2 linked regions of the Solidesulfovibrio fructosivorans JJ] genome follow. The protein of the gene in region 2 binds, or shares a complex with, the protein of the main gene of each other region. Links are inferred from orthologs where the notes say so. Each region holds a gene or a part of one and is shown on either strand. Other genes may lie near its edges.

Evidence for each region.
Region 1: the proteins of secA (region 2) and secY are in contact, whole or in part, in a crystal structure (PDB 3DIN), measured with the Thermotoga maritima proteins. The link is inferred for Solidesulfovibrio fructosivorans JJ] from one-to-one orthologs. Residues at the interface, in WP_004082002.1 of Thermotoga maritima: Glu261, Ala262, Arg263, Lys300, Ala301, Arg302, Thr303, Ile304, Ile305, Leu323, Tyr324, Asp325, Pro326, Val329, Ser330, Tyr333, Ile336, Lys340, Phe345, Val349, Glu363, Phe364, Tyr374, Ser375, Gly376, Gly377, Glu393, Ile395, Thr482, Ser483; in WP_004081795.1 of Thermotoga maritima: Glu108, Gly109, Glu110, Glu111, Ala236, Glu237, Arg238, Arg239, Ile240, Thr241, Ile242, Gln243, Tyr244, Ala245, Arg246, Arg247, Val248, Thr249, Gly250, Arg251, Arg252, Val253, Tyr254, Gly256, Ala257, Ser258, Thr259, Tyr260, Leu261, Pro262.

What each region holds. Positions count from the first base shown.
Region 1 is NZ_AECZ01000009.1:135,161-138,687, reverse strand. Bases 613-3,440 are described here. They hold secY (preprotein translocase subunit SecY), read right to left. Parts: upstream 2,768-3,440; coding sequence 1,457-2,767; downstream 613-1,456. Other genes in these bases: rpmD (50S ribosomal protein L30), read right to left, coding at 3,252-3,431; rplO (50S ribosomal protein L15), read right to left, coding at 2,782-3,255; map (type I methionyl aminopeptidase), read right to left, coding at 684-1,451; rpmJ (50S ribosomal protein L36), read right to left, coding at 613-625. Outside these bases: rpsK (30S ribosomal protein S11), read right to left, coding at 1-76; rpsM (30S ribosomal protein S13), read right to left, coding at 128-499; more of rpmJ, read right to left, coding at 512-612; rpsE (30S ribosomal protein S5), read right to left, coding at 3,444-3,527. UniProt on the Escherichia coli protein: The central subunit of the protein translocation channel SecYEG. Consists of two halves formed by TMs 1-5 and 6-10.
Region 2 is NZ_AECZ01000052.1:1,068-5,436, forward strand. What follows is about bases 568-3,695. They hold secA (preprotein translocase subunit SecA), read right to left. Parts: upstream 3,326-3,695; coding sequence 809-3,325; downstream 568-808. Other genes in these bases: motA (flagellar motor stator protein MotA), read right to left, coding at 568-658; DESFRDRAFT_RS19645 ((Fe-S)-binding protein), read right to left, coding at 3,482-3,695. Outside these bases: more of motA, read right to left, coding at 1-567; more of DESFRDRAFT_RS19645, read right to left, coding at 3,696-4,369. UniProt on the Escherichia coli protein: Required for protein export, interacts with the SecYEG preprotein conducting channel.

The sequences.
Region 1 (3,527 bases), on a different replicon or contig from region 2:
ACGAGGCCTGGATATGGGCCACGCCCACGGGAATGTTCTTACGTTCCTTTTTGCCGATGCGGCGCGGTTTCGCCATGGGTATATCTCCGAAACGGCCCTAAAGGGGCCCGTCACGTGGTTATTGCGGTTACTTTTTCTTCTTGGCCATCACGCCGCGACGCGGACCCTTGCGGGTGCGCGCATTGGTGTGGGTGCGCTGTCCGCGGCAGGGAAGCCCGCGACGGTGGCGAAACCCACGATAGCAGCCGATGTCCATGAGGCGCTTGATATTGGCGGTCACATCACGCCGCAAATCACCCTCGACCTTGTGGTTGGCCTCGATTTCCTTGCGGATGGTGTTGGTTTCCTCGGGGGTCAGGGCGTCGGAATTCTTCGTCCAATCGACGCCGCTCGCTTCGAGGATCGTAAGGGCCGTGGTGCGGCCGATGCCGTAAATGTAGGTCAGCGCGATATCCATGCGCTTATTTTTGGGAAGGTCGACTCCCGCGATTCTGGCCACGACGTTCCTCCGTTATCCCTGACGCTGTTTATGCCGGGGGTTCTCGCAGATCACCCGAACCACGCCGTGACGCCGGATGATTTTGCACTTGGGACAAAGTTTTTTCACCGAGGGTCTGACTTTCATGTCGCTCTCTCCGTATCCCGGCGATGGAAACGACCGGTGCCTGCCGGCATCGGTCGCATCAATCAACCAGGCTTAAAATCCGAGGTCCGTTTTTGGTCACAGCCACCGTATGCTCGAAATGAGCCGACAGGCTGCGGTCCTTGGTCACGGCCGTCCAGTTGTCGGACAGCACTTCGACGTCGGGACCGCCGGCGGTCACCATGGGTTCGATGGCCAGCACCATTCCGGGCTGCAAGGGAACGGGGTGGGCGTCCCGCGGCTCGAAATTCGGGATTTCAGGCTTTTCGTGCAACTTTCTCCCGATGCCGTGACCAACAAATCGTCTTACAACACTCAGGCCATGTCCTTCAACATATTTTTGCACGGCCCGCGAAATATCATACAAATCATTGCCGGTCCGAGCCTGGGTGATGCCCGTTTCCAGCGATTCCCGCGTCACCTGCAAAAGCGCCGCCGCTGCCGCGTCGATCCGCCCCACCGGGGCGGTCGTGGCCGCGTCGCCGTAAAAGCCGTCGTAGACCACGCCCATGTCGAAACTGACGATGTCCCCTTCCTCAAGCACCCGGTCGGACGGGAAGCCATGGACGACTTCCTCATTGACCGAGCAGCACAGGGCGTACGGAAAGCCGTACATCCCCAGAAACGCCGGCTTGACCTTGAAATCATCACACCGCTTGCGCGCGATGTCCTCGAATTGCATGGTGCGCACACCCGGTTTGACCGCTTCCGTCAACTCTTGCAAGATGATGGCCACGATCCGGCAGGCCTGCCGCATGGAAGCAATCTCAAGGTCATTTTTGAGGAATATCCCCCTGACCTTCTTCAAAACATCTACCTGCCCTTGATCCGGCCTTTCTGCATGAGACCCTCATACTGCCGGGAGATCAGATAGGACTCGATCTGCGACATGAAATCCATGGCCACACCAACAACGATCAGAAGCGAGGTGCCGCCGAAGTAAAACGGCACGTTGAATTGCTGGATCATGACCATGGGCAACACGCAGACCACGGATATATAAAGCGAACCCCAAAGCGTGATGCGGGCCAGGACCTTGTCGATGAACTCCTTGGTCTTGGCGCCGGGGCGGATGCCCGGAATGAACCCACCTTGTTTGCGGATATTTTCGGCAATATCGGCCGGATCGAAGATGATGGCCGTGTAGAAGTAGCAAAAGAAGACGATCAGCGCCACGAAGATCACATTGTAGGTGATCGTTTGGGGGCTGAAAAACGCGGCCACGGTCTTAAGCCACGGCACGCTGGAGAATTCGCCCAGAGTCGCCGGGAAAAGCAGAATGGACGAGGCGAAAATGGGCGGAATGACGCCGGCGGTATTGACGCGAAGCGGCAGATGCGTGGTCTGGCCGCCGTACATTTTCCGCCCCACCATGCGTTTGGCGTATTGGATCGGTATGCGCCTGGTGCCGCGTTCCATGAACACGATGGCGACCAGGACCGCCAGCATCAGCACCACGATGAACACAAGGACGAAAAGCGAAATCTCGCCCGCCTTGAGCAGATCGAAGGTGGACAGCACGGCCCGGGGCAACCCGGCCACGATACCGGCATAGATAATCATGGAGATGCCGTTGCCGATACCTTTGTCGGTCATCAGCTCGCCCAGCCACATGAGGAAGATCGTGCCCGTGGTCAGGGTCAGGATGGTCATGAGGCGAAAGCCCCAGCCGGCCATGACGACCACCGGCGCGCCGGTCGGGCTGGCCATGCTCTCCAGGCCCACGGCGATGCCGAAGCCCTGGATGATGGTGATGAGCACCGTGCCGTAACGGGTGTATTGGGTGATCTTCTTGCGCCCGGCGGCCCCCTCCTCCTTCTGCATCTTGGCCAGCTCGGGGCTGACGACGGTCAGCAGCTGGATGATGATGGAGGAGGAGATGTAGGGCATGATGCCAAGCGCGAAGATGGAGAGGTTGCGCAAGCCGCCGCCGGAAAACATGTCGAAGAGGCCGAACAGGGTGTTCTTGGCGCTCTCGAAAAAGTCCGCCAGCGCGGTCGTATCCACCCCCGGCACCGGCACATGCACGCCGATCCGGTAGACGGCCACCAGGAAAAACGTCCAGAGGAGCTTTTTCTTCAGCTCCGGCAGACGCGCCAGATTCTCGACTCCGGTAAGTGCCACGGCAACTTCCGTTCTTATTCCGTTACGGGTTCGGCTTCGGCGGCGCCGAGCATCACGGCCTTGCCACCGGCAGCGGTGATCTTCTCGGCCGCCTTGGCGCTGAAGCGATGGGCCTCAACGGTCACGGCGGCGGAGACCTCGCCCTGGCTCAGGATCTTCACCAGCGCGCCGGCGCTAGCCAGGCCACGTTCGTAGATGTCGTCCAGGCTGATCTCGGTCTTGCCCTCGAAAGCGGCCAGGAGCCGATCGAGGTTCAAGGGCTGGTAGACGATCTTGAACTTGTAGTTCTTAAATCCCCGCTTGGGCAGCCGACGGGCCAGCGGCATCTGGCCGCCTTCGAACCAGGGGCGCTCGGACACGCCCGCGCGGGCGTTCTGGCCCTTGTTGCCCTTGCCGGCGGTGCACCCCTGACCGGTGCCGCGGCCGCGACCGATGCGCTTGCGGCTCACGCGCTCCTCAGGGAACGGATATATCTCGTGGAGTTTCATGACTCGGTAACCTCAACCAGGTGCTTGACCTTCTCGATCATGCCGAGCACGGTGTCGGACTTCTCGAAGGAACGTTCCTGCCGGATCTTCTTGAGCCCCAGGGCGGCAAGAGTGCCGCACTGCTTGGGCGTATTGCCGTAGCGCCTTTTGAGCAGCTTGACGGTAACGGTAGCCATGGCAGTCTCCCTTTACTTGCGCGGCGTGGCCAGGGCCTTGCCGCGCATGGCGCCGACGGACTCGGCGCTGCGCAGCGAAGCCAGACCTTCCATGGT
Region 2 (4,369 bases):
CGAAGCCGTAGCACATGAGGATGCCGAGGAAGGTGCCGACCAGGGCCGCGCCGATGCTGTGGCCGAGCACCTCGGGCGGCTCGTTGATCTTGCCCATGGTCAAAACGATGCCAAGCACCGCGGCCACGATGCCGAGTCCCGGCAGCGAGTCGGCCACCCGGGTGACCGCCGAGGGCGCGATCATGGCGTGGTGGTGCAGGGTGGCGATGTCGGTGCGCATGAGGTCGTCGTAGCGGTGGGCGTCGATGCCTTCCGAAAGCAGGGCCTTGATGTTGTCGCAGATGAAATAGGCCAGCTGCTTGTTTTTGGCGATGTTGGGGTAGCGGTTGATGGTGGAGGACTGCTCGGGTTGGGAGACGTGGGGCTCGAGGGCGACGATGCCGTCGCGGCGGGCGATGTTCATGAGCTCGAAAAGCAGGGTGAGCAGGTCCTGGTAGTCGGAGGAGGAGGCTTCCTTGCCCGAGAACACGTGCAGGATGTGCTTGAAGGTGCCGATGACCACGGACTTGGGCGCGGAGATGAGAAAGGAACCGAGGGCCGCGCCGCCGATGATGAGCAGCTCGATGGGCTGCATGAGCACGCCCAAATGGCCGCCTTCCAAAAGGAAGCCGCCGATGACGCAGCCAAGGACAACGACGATGCCGATGATAACGAACATGACCCACCATGCGGGCGCACGTACGGGCCGCCCCGGACTGCCGGGGAGGGGACGGTCGTTTCCCTCCCCGGCGGTGTGAACGCGTTTTTGCCGCGTGGGGCTAGGTGTAGAAAAAACCCGGCCGTGGGGCAAGCGCCCCGCGCGCGAGCGCTATTTGTTGGCGCCGCAGCACTTCTTGTATTTCTTGCCGCTGCCGCAGGGACAGGGATCGTTGCGGCCGATCTTGGGCTCGCTGCGGCGTTTGGGGGCCTTTTTGGGGGCCTCGCCCGTTTCCGCGCCCGAGTACTGGAGGTTGGCCGTGTCGTCCTTGTGCTGGAACTCCTGTTCGGGCGCCTCGCTTCTGATCTGCACCCGGGAAAGGGCCCGGATGGTGGCGTCGCGGATGCTCGTGATCAGGTACTGGAACAGCTCGAAGCCCTCGCGCTTGTACTCCTGCTTGGGGTCCTTCTGGCCGTAGCCGCGAAGGCCGATGCCGTCGCGCAGGTGGTCCATGGCCAGGAGATGTTCCTTCCAGTGCCGGTCCAGGCTGTCGAGCAGGAAGTAGCGGGCGATCTCGCGGTACTGCTGCCCGGCCACGTCGGACAGCTCCTTTTGCCGGGAAAGGGCCTTGTCGAGCACGGCCTTCTTTTCGTCCTCTTCGCCGGTCGTCAGCGCCATCTTGAGGTCAAGCAGGTCCTCGATGAGCGAGCCGGCCGTTTCCAGGTCCTCGGCCTCGTGGTGCCCCTTGGCCGCTTCCAGGGGCGCGAAGATCTCGTCCACGATCTCCTCGATGGCGTCGGTCACGAAGACTTCGGGCTCGGACGTCTCCATGAGTTCGCGCCGGCGGGAGTAGATGACCTCGCGCTGCTGGTTCATGACGTTGTCGTATTCGAGCAGCTGCTTGCGGATTTCGAAGTTGTGGGCTTCCACCCGCTTCTGGGCGTTTTCGATGGCCCGGGAGACCATGCGGTTCTCGATGGGCTCGCCGTCCTCCATGCCGAGCTTGTCCATGATGCCCTTGAGGCGATCGGAGCCGAAAAGGCGCATGAGGTCGTCGTCAAGGGCCAGGTAGAAGCGCGAGGAGCCCGGGTCGCCCTGACGGCCGGAACGGCCGCGCAACTGGTTGTCGATGCGCCGGGACTCGTGGCGCTCGGTGCCGAGGATGTGCAGGCCGCCGAGGTCGGTGACGCCCTCGCCGAGTACGATGTCCGTGCCGCGGCCGGCCATGTTGGTGGCGATGGTGACGCGGCCGGCGTGGCCGGCCTGGGCCACGATCTCGGCTTCCTTCTCGTGGTTCTTGGCGTTTAAGACGTCGTGGGGCACGCCGCTTTTCTTGAGCAGCCCGGAGAGCAGCTCCGACTTTTCGATGGACACCGTGCCGACCAGGACGGGCTGGCCGCGCCCGTGCAGCTCCTTGACGTCCTTGGCGATGGCCGCGAACTTTTCGTGCTGGGTCTTGTAGACGAGGTCCGGGAAGTCCTTGCGGATCATGGGCTGGTTGGTGGGGATGGAGATGACTTCCAGGTCGTAGATCTCGCGGAATTCCACGGCTTCGGTGTCGGCCGTACCGGTCATGCCGCCGAGTTTGTCGTACATGCGGAAGTAATTCTGGAAGGTGATGGTGGCCAGCGTCTGGTTTTCGGCCTCCACGTCCACGTGTTCCTTGGCCTCGAGCGCCTGGTGCAGGCCGTCGGAGTAGCGCCGGCCGGGCATGAGGCGGCCGGTGAACTCGTCGACGATGAGGACCTCGCCGTCTTTCACCACGTAGTCCACGTCGCGCTGGAAGATGTGGTGGGCCTTGAGCGCCTGGAGCACGTGGTGCTGCAGGGTGATGTTGGCGGCGTCGTAGAGGTTGTCGATTTTGAGCACCTGCTCCATGCGGGCCACGCCGTCGTCGGTTAAAAGCACGGTGCGGGCCTTCTCGTCGACGGTGAAGTCCCTCTCCTTGTGCAGCATGGGAATGAAGGCGTCGATGCGGGCGTAGAGGGTCGAGGAATCCTCGGCCTGGCCGGAGATGATGAGCGGGGTTCTGGCTTCGTCGATGAGGATGGAGTCCACTTCGTCGACGATGGCGAAGTTGAGTTCGCGCTGCACGAGCTGTTCCTTGTAGAACTTCATGTTGTCGCGCAGGTAGTCGAAGCCGAACTCGTTGTTGGTGCCGTAGGTGATGTCCGCGTTGTAGGCGGCCTGGCGCTCGGGGTCGTCGAGGCCGTGGACGATGGTGCCGACGGAGAGGCCCAGGAAGTTGTAGAGCTTGCCCATCCAGGCGGCGTCGCGCTTGGCCAGGTAGTCGTTGACGGTAATCAGGTGCACGCCCTTGCCGGACAGGGCGTTAAGGACCACGGGCAGGGTGGCGACGAGGGTTTTGCCTTCACCGGTCTTCATCTCGGCGATCTTGCCCTGGTGCAGGGTGATGCCGCCGATGAGCTGCACGTCGAAGTGGCGCATGCCGAGGGAGCGCACCGAACCCTCGCGCACCAGGGCGAAGGTTTCGGGCAGGATGTCGTCCAGGCCGCGACCTTCCGCCACTTCCTGGCGCAGTTCGGCCACGCGCGCGCGCATCTCCTCGTCGGAGAGGGCTTTGACCTGCGGCTCGAAGGCGTTTATGGCCGCGACCAGCGGGCGCAGCCCCTTGAGATAGCGTTCGTTTCTTGACCCGACGATTTTTCGGGCGATGGTCTTGAGCATCGAATCGACTCCTTTATGGGGCGGGGCGCGATGGATTTCCATCCAGCCCGGCCCGACGTCCAACGGGCGTTGGTTGGCGTTTTACGCGGGACGCGGTCCGGCGGCGCGGCGGCGACGCGGCATGGGCGCGCGGCTGGCGGGTGGCCGCGCGGCGCGTCAGCCGATGCACTCCAGCCAGTGTCCGACGACAATGTCCTTGGGGGCGACGCTGCGCAGCTGGGTGACGCAGCCGGCGCAGCCGGTGACGATCTGGTCGCCCGGGGCCGGATTGTAGACGGCCAGGGCATGGGCCGCCACGGCGTCGGAGAGTTCCGGCGATGTCAGTTTGGTCAGGCCCCCGAAGCCGCAGCACGGCGTTTCGGATTCCTTGAAAACGATGCGCTCCCCCATGGCCCGGCGCAAAAAGGTCAGGTCCTGGTTGCCGCCGGCCCCGTGGCAGGGACGGTGGTAGCGCACGTGCGCGGGCGCCGCCTCGCCGAGGCGAAAGGACGTGCCCCCCATGAGTTCGGCCAGGGAAACGAGATTTTCGCGCCACAGCCCGATTTCGTCCATGGCCAGCCCCAGGTCCTTGCGGGCGTAGGCCCGAAGCCCGCAACGGCAGGTGGCGCAAAAGACCACCATCAGCGGCCGGCCGGCCTTGCGCCAGGCCTCGATATTCTGCTGCTGCATGGCGGCCTGGGCCTCGGGCGCGCCGGCATGGCCCAGCGTGCAGCCGCAGCAGGTGAACCCGGGATCGGGCAAGACGTCGAGGCCGAGGCCGGCAAGCAACCGCCTGGCCGTTTCCTTCCAGCGCGGGTTGGCGTGCTCGGCCACGCAGCCGGCGAAGATCACGCACTTTTTCCCGGCATGGGCGGTTTCGAAGGACTCGGGGAAAAGCCAGGGGGCGGGGGCCTTGCCCGCGCCCATGGCCTCGATGGCCGCCTTGGCCCTGCTGACGGCCTCGACCGGCACATTGCCGGGCACGAGCTTGGTCAGGGTCCGGGCCAACGGCCACATGAGCCCCGCCTGCTCGATCCACAGCTTCCAGAGAAAGCCGGCGAAGCC